Regions from separate parts of the Streptomyces sp. NPDC101237 genome, predicted to be linked through region 2. Evidence: riboswitches for the same ligand, from Rfam matches in the RefSeq annotation. Region 2 holds a riboswitch; each other region holds the start of a gene.
The links. Region 2 has a riboswitch for cyclic di-AMP ahead of ACIRQ9_RS29800 (M23 family metallopeptidase). Riboswitches for the same ligand answer to the same signal wherever they lie in the genome.

Region 1 (2,255 bases), on a different contig from region 2:
CGTGATGAACGGGACCTCACTCTTGGTGGCTTCTAGCAAGCCCTCCTCGACAGCCGTCAATCCGGCCTGGACATCGGCTTCCAGAGCCTGGTCCCGCACGCTCAGCCCGAACGGCCCGACGGTCACGAGGGGTCTCCTGTCTGCTGGTGTCCACTGGCGCTTACACGGTTTGTCGATAGGTCGCTGCCATCACTCAAGTCAGCGTATCCGGTCAGGTTTCGATCACCGAGGGCGCCCACCGTTACACCCCGGGCGCTATCGGATCACGACCGGTATGTTTTTGATCAGCCGATACGACCTGACATCTCATGACTTAACAGGAAGTACCGGATCTTGTCGCGAACCGGAGGCACGCGGTGCCCCGGACCGGAGGTACCCCTGCCGCCGCTCGTCGATGCCGGCAGACCCCACTGCGCGGCCTCTCATTCCGAATAAGAACAATTCGGACAATTCTCGGAATTACCTGTGACGCCCGCCACTCCACCCGCCTCCATCGGGGCAATGCCTACAAATCGCGGCGTCCCGCTATTCCGTCGACACCCGGAAAAGCTCATGCAATGAATCCCTATTGTCCGATTCGCCGCAATTGCCTCTTCGTGAAGTGAGTCACGTGGCCCTGGGTGCCACACATGCGGTGAGGTGACCCTTTCTTCCCTTGCGCCGCACGGGAGTTGAGGCTTGGCAACCGCAAAGGATCAAGTACCCCATAATACTCAGATCAAGGTCAATAGAGGTTTTGTGGGCATCAGGCGCTTGTTTCGGACATGTGCTCTCGCATACGTTCCGGCTCACCGGGCGGACGCCGAATCCTGCCGCCGCCCGTCGTGACCCATTGACGAGTTCATTCGCACGGCAGGAGCGGGGGAACCAGGTAAGCCGCCGGACCGGGCGACGGACGTCATCGAAGAACGTCGTACCGGAACGGCTAGGGGTGAAGTCGCTCCGCCTCAGGGCGGTGCGGCCGGGCACTCCCCGGGCCCGAACCCGACAGCTCACCTCGCAGGCGACGGAGAGGAACGTCACCATGTCCGTTGTCGCCCAGCACCGCCGTACCCGCCGCAACTCCGTCCTTCGCAGGCTCACCGTCGCGGCGACCGGCGCGGCCGTTCTCGCCCTTCCGCTCATCGGGGCGAGCGCCGCCTCCGCCGCCACGTCCACCGCCACGACGGCTTCGTCGGCCTCCACGACGCTCGCCGGGTACCCGAACAACCTCGACGGCTGGATCCGCGAGTCCCTCGCGATCATGGCCGAAAAGAAGATCCCGGGCACCTACGACGGCATCTACCGCAACGTGATGCGCGAGTCCTCGGGCAACCCGAGTGCCATCAACCTCTGGGACTCCAACGCCGCCAAGGGCATCCCGTCCAAGGGCCTGCTCCAGGTGATCGACCCGACGTTCAAGACCTACCACGTGGACGGCACGTCGTTCGACGTCTACGACCCGGTCGCGAACATCACCGCCGCCTGCAACTACGCCGCCGCGCGGTACGGCTCGATCGACAACGTGCACGGCGCGTACTGACCGGCGCGTACTGACCGCCGCCGTCAGCCGAAAAGTCGTTCGAGGACGACGGCCACGCCGTCGTCCTCGTTCGACGAGGTGATCTCGTCGGCCACCGTCTTGAGTTCGGGATGGGCGTCGGCCATCGCCACCCCGTGGGCCGCCCAGTCGAACATCGGGACGTCGTTGGGCATGTCCCCGAAGGCGACCGCCCGCTCCGGGCTCAGCCCGAGCCGGTCGGCGGCCAGCGCGAGGCCGGTCGCCTTGGTCACCCCGCACGGCTGCAGCTCGACCGTCCCCGGTCCCGACATGGTGACCGTCGCCAGCGACCCGACCACCGCGCGGGCGGTCGCCGCCAGTTCGTCGTCGGACAGGGTGTGGTGGCGCAGCAGCACCTTGCTGATGGGCGCGCACCACAGGTCGTCGCGCCGGCCGACCCGCAGCGCGGGCAGCGCGGGGTGGGGCATCCGGTAGCCCGGCTCGATGAGCGTGAGCCCGTCCACGCCGTCCTGGTCGACCGCCGCGTAGACCTGACCGACCTCGGCCTCGATCTTGCCCAGGGCGGTCTCCGCCAGGTCCCGGTCCAGGGTCACCGACCAGAGCAGCCGGTGCGCGCCGGCGTCGTACACCTGGGCGCCCTGGCCGCAGACCGCGAGTCCGGTGCAGCCCAGGTCCGCCAGGAGAGCGCGCACTCTCGGCGCGGGGCGGCCGGTCACCACGAGATGCCGGGCCCCGGCCCGGGCCGCCCGCGCGA
Region 2 (2,255 bases):
GTCCCGGCCGCGCCAGGGCACCGAGGACACCGTCGAGAAGATCGACGCGGCCGCCGTACGCGGCTTCTACGACCGGTATGTACGGCCCGCCACGGCCACCGCGGTCGTCGTCGGCGACCTGACCGGCATCGACCTGGACGACCTGCTCGGTGAGACCCTGGGCGCCTGGAGCGGCTCCACGGCCCAGCCCCGCCCGGTGCCCGCGGTCAGCGCCGACGACACCGGCCGCGTCGTCATCGTGGACCGGCCCGGCGCCGTCCAGACGCAGTTGCTCATCGGCCGCGTCGGCGCCGACCGGCACGACCGGGTCTGGCCCGCCCAGGTGCTCGGCACCTACTGCCTCGGCGGCACCCTCACCTCCCGCCTGGACCGCGTCCTGCGCGAGGAGAAGGGCTACACCTACGGCGTCCGCGCCTTCGGCCAGGTGCTGCGGTCGGCTCCCGACGGCAGCGGTGCCTCGATGCTCGCCATCAGCGGCTCCGTGGACACCCCGAACACCGGCCCGGCGCTCCAGGACCTGTGGACGGTGCTGCGCACCCTCGCCTCCGGGGGCCTCACGGACGCCGAGCGGGACGTCGCCGTGCAGAACCTGGTCGGCGTGGCGCCGCTCAAGTACGAGACGGCCGCGGCCGTCGCCGGCACCCTGGCCGACCAGGTCGAGCAGCACCTGCCCGACGACTTCCAGGCCACGCTCTACCGGCAACTGGCCGCCACCGGCACCGTGGAGGCCACCGCGGCCGTCGTGAACGCCTTCCCGGTCGACCACCTGGTGACCGTCCTGGTCGGCGACGCGGCGCAGATCAAGGAGCCCGTCGAGGCCCTCGGCATCGGCGAAGTGACGGTCGTCGCCGCCGAGTAGCGGCACGCGCGTCCGGAGCCCTGGTGACCCACCGGTCACCAGGGCTCTGAAATGTCCGGATTGATGCGGAGGTTGCCTGTCTGCCCTGTGGGATACGCGACAAAAACCCTGATCCGTTTGAGGATTGCCAGAACGCCCTCGTACGTTCTTCCGGGCTGTCCGCCGACACTGCGCCGCGCCCGCGGCACCGGACAGTCATCGCCGAGTCCCCGTACGGCGCGAGCCAGGGGAGCCGGGGACCCACGCAGTCCCTGGGGTGAATCGGGCGCCCGCGCGAGCCGCGAGGGGGCCCGTAGGAGACCTTCCTGCTCCGAACCCGTCAGCTAACCCGGTAGGCGAGAGGGAAGGAAAGGACCAGCCTCTACATGGCGTTCATGTGCGCCTCCGGGAAGCACCGTCGTCCCGGCCGGGTGAAGCGCACCACCGCGCAGGCCGCCGGTATCGCGGCCCTCACCACCACGGGTGTCATCGGCACCGTCTCGGCGGCCCCGGCGCTCGCCGCGGAGAACTCCGTCGAGCAGACCGGCCTCACCCCGGTGATCACGATCAGCGACTCGGTCGCCGACCGGATCGACGCCCAGGCGGCCGCGCAGACGGCCGCCGCCGAGCGCAAGGCGGCCGAGGAGGCCGCGCGCGAGAAGGCCGCGGCCAGGGCCGAGAAGGAGCGCGAGGCGAAGGCGCGCGCGGCACGGGAGGCCGAGCGCAAGCGTCTCAACGCCTTCGTCGTGCCGGTCGCCGACTCGTACGTCTCCACCGGCTACAAGACCGGCGGCTCGCTCTGGTCCTCCGGCTCCCACACCGGCATCGACTTCCACGCCGCCTCCGGCACCGAGGTGCACGCGGTCGGCACCGGCACGGTGGTCTCCACCGGCTGGGGCGGCTCGTACGGCAACCAGATCGTCATCAGGATGGCCGACGGCATGTACACCCAGTACGGTCATCTGTCGTCGATCGGCGTCTCGGTGGGCCAGAAGGTCACCCCGGGCGAGCGGATAGGCCTCTCCGGCGCGACCGGCAACGTCACCGGCCCCCACCTCCACTTCGAGGCCCGGACGACCCCGGAGTACGGCTCGGACGTCGACCCGGTCGCCTACCTCCGCAAGCACGGTGTGAACGTCTGACGCGTTCCGACGAGAGTCTCCGAAGCCCCGGCCGCCGAGCCGGGGCTTTCGTCGTTTTCGCGGGCCCGCTGTCCAAAAAATATGCATGGATTCAGGGCCGCCGTCGGAAATTCCCGCTCATTGCAATAGAGTCACGGAACGGACGCCACTCGACGGCGTTTCACGGGGATTAAGGCGGAGGTCGGACATGCGTATTCCGGCGCAGTCGGTATGCACGGCGATCCGGGACGACATCGTCGCGGGCGTCCACGAGCGTGGCAGCCGGCTCACCGAGG
Region 3 (2,255 bases), on a different contig from region 2:
GTGAAGCTGTCCCCCACCGCCACGTACGACCCGATCACTGATGCCTTGTCACTCTTCGAATCGTCTGCCACGTCGGACCATGATTCACCTCGGGCTGTGACCTACGCGACCGTAATAAGGGGTTGACTGCCGGTGATATAAGACACTTGTAAATAGTCGGCCAATCCAGGAATAAGCCCCTGATCAGGCGCGTTGACGCGTCGATCGCCCGAAGGCCGGACCCGGGGATCGGGGTCCGGCCTTCGGAGTGCGTGGCGCACGGGAGGTGTCGACGGGTCAGCCGACGGTCACGCCCTTCGAGCGGAGGTAGCCGACCGGGTCGAGGTCGGAACCGTAGTCCGGGGTGGTCCGTATCTCGAAGTGCAGGTGCGGGCCGGTGACGTTGCCGGTGGCGCCGGAGAGGCCGATCCGCTGACCGGCGGTCACGGTCTGGCCGGGCGAGACGGAGAGCGCCGAGAGGTGGCCGTACTGCGCGTAGTAGCCGTCGGCGAGCCTGATGACGACCTGGTTGCCGTAGGCGCCGCCCCAGCCGGCCGTCACGACCGTGCCCTCGCCGACGGCCTTGACCGGGGTGCCGGTCGGGACGACGAAGTCGACACCGGTGTGGTAGCCGCTGGACCACATGCTGCCGGCGACGTGGTAGCGGGTGCCGAGGGTGCCGCCGGTCACCGGGAGGGTGAAGCCGGAGACGGCCGTCGTCGACGCGTCCGAGGAGGCCGCCGGGTCCGAGGACGGCGCCGAGGGGGCGTGGGACCGCGAGGGCGCCGGCGTCTCGGGCCGGGAGTCCCGGTCAGGGCGGTCGGCCGCGGCGTGCCGGCCGCCGAGCGCGAGCTCGAGACCGGGGTGGATCAGCGAGGGGTCGCCGCCGACCGCCTGCCGGTTGTCGGCGTAGAGCCGCTGCCAGCCGCCGGGCACGTCGTGCTCGGAGGCGATCTTCGAGAGGCAGTCGCCGGACACCACGGTGTAGACGCGGTGCGTGGAATTCCCGGTGCCTGAATTACGGTCGGCGGCTTTCCGCGCGACCGTCTTCGCGACGGTCGGAATCGACTGCGTGGCCTTTTCGGAAACGGTCTGCGTGGTGGCCGCGTGGGCGCCGGTGGCCCCCATGAGCGGCAGGGCCAGCGCGGCGCCGCCGGTTCCGGCGACGGCCATCGAGCGCGTGAGGCGCTGGGACTTGGGACGGCGGTGCTTACCCTTCGCGGGCATGACACATTCCTCTCCGGCGCCTGCGAGGTGAGCTGTCGGGTTCGGGCTGGAGCTGCCCGGCCACGCGGGAAGACGTGGCTACACCCCTAGCCGTCCCGGGAACCGGAACAGGCGGTCATACCTGGTGGGTCCCCCGCTCCTGCCGGGCACGGGTGAGTGTGTGTGGGGACTCCGGTCGGCGGCAGGATTCGGCGTTCCGTCCGGATGCGTGGTGAACGTAAGCGAGCAGGACGCACACGAACAAGAGCCCGGTTCCGTCCGTCCTGGTTTCACGTGATCCGTTACGGGAATTCCCGGTCACTCTCCGTGAATTCCCGTCCCGCCCCGACCGTCAATCACCCGGAAAGGCACCGGAATTACGTGAGCATGACGCGCGACGGACGGTCACGGATATGACGCTCCTCACGCACGTCCCACCACGTCCGCTTATTCCAGAACTAGTCGGAATGAAAACACTACTTCGGACATATGGCTCAGATGCGACGGAGCCGGACAACCGTCGCATCCAGGTCGCCGCGCAGTTCCGTGCGCAACCCGTGGTGCAACAGCACGGCCCCGCGGAGTATTTCGCCCGTGTCCCGGTCTTCGTACGACGCCTCCGGGTCGAGCCCCTGGAGCCGCAGGGCGGGCATCGGCTCGCCGTAGCTCTGGGCCTGGAGCCAGGCGAGCACCACGGTCTCGTCGCCGAGGGTGTACTGCACCGCGCTGAGCCCGCCGGCCGGCGGCCGCAGCCGGAACTGGTCGCCGCGCTGCACCAGGGGCCGGATGTCCTTGTAGAGCTCCACCCAGCGGGCCGCCTCCGCCAGCTCCTCCTCGGTCCACCGCGAGAGGTCGCCGCCGACACCGAGAGCGCCCGCCATGGAGCTGACGAAGCGGAAGCGCAGGCTGCTGACCCGGCCGTTGAGCTGGTGGTTCGGACTGTCGGTCACCCAGGCGGACATGACCCGGGCCGGATGGATCTGGCTGAAGCCGTGCTGGATGGCGAGCCGGTCCAGCGGGTCGGTGTTGTCGGAGGTCCACACCTCGTCGGTGCGGCTCATGATGCCGAG

Region 1: another riboswitch for cyclic di-AMP. It lies ahead of ACIRQ9_RS03710 (transglycosylase SLT domain-containing protein); the one in region 2 lies ahead of ACIRQ9_RS29800 (M23 family metallopeptidase).
Region 3: another riboswitch for cyclic di-AMP. It lies ahead of ACIRQ9_RS38915 (peptidoglycan DD-metalloendopeptidase family protein); the one in region 2 lies ahead of ACIRQ9_RS29800 (M23 family metallopeptidase).

Annotation. Positions count from the first base shown of each region.
Region 1 covers NZ_JBIWNY010000002.1:171,814-174,068, reverse strand. The annotation lists gene ACIRQ9_RS03715 (polyprenyl synthetase family protein) at 1-126, opposite strand, end outside; cyclic di-AMP (ydaO/yuaA leader) riboswitch at 824-1,019, shown strand; gene ACIRQ9_RS03710 (transglycosylase SLT domain-containing protein) at 1,025-1,522, shown strand; gene ACIRQ9_RS03705 (HAD family hydrolase) at 1,546-2,255, opposite strand, start outside.
Region 2 covers NZ_JBIWNY010000023.1:24,778-27,032, reverse strand. The annotation lists gene ACIRQ9_RS29805 (M16 family metallopeptidase) at 1-859, shown strand, start outside; cyclic di-AMP (ydaO/yuaA leader) riboswitch at 1,049-1,212, shown strand; gene ACIRQ9_RS29800 (M23 family metallopeptidase) at 1,225-1,980, shown strand; gene ACIRQ9_RS29795 (GntR family transcriptional regulator) at 2,168-2,255, shown strand, end outside.
Region 3 covers NZ_JBIWNY010000048.1:7,295-9,549, reverse strand. The annotation lists gene ACIRQ9_RS38920 (SGNH/GDSL hydrolase family protein) at 1-38, opposite strand, end outside; gene ACIRQ9_RS38915 (peptidoglycan DD-metalloendopeptidase family protein) at 277-1,206, opposite strand; cyclic di-AMP (ydaO/yuaA leader) riboswitch at 1,209-1,371, opposite strand; gene ACIRQ9_RS38910 (alpha-galactosidase) at 1,680-2,255, opposite strand, start outside.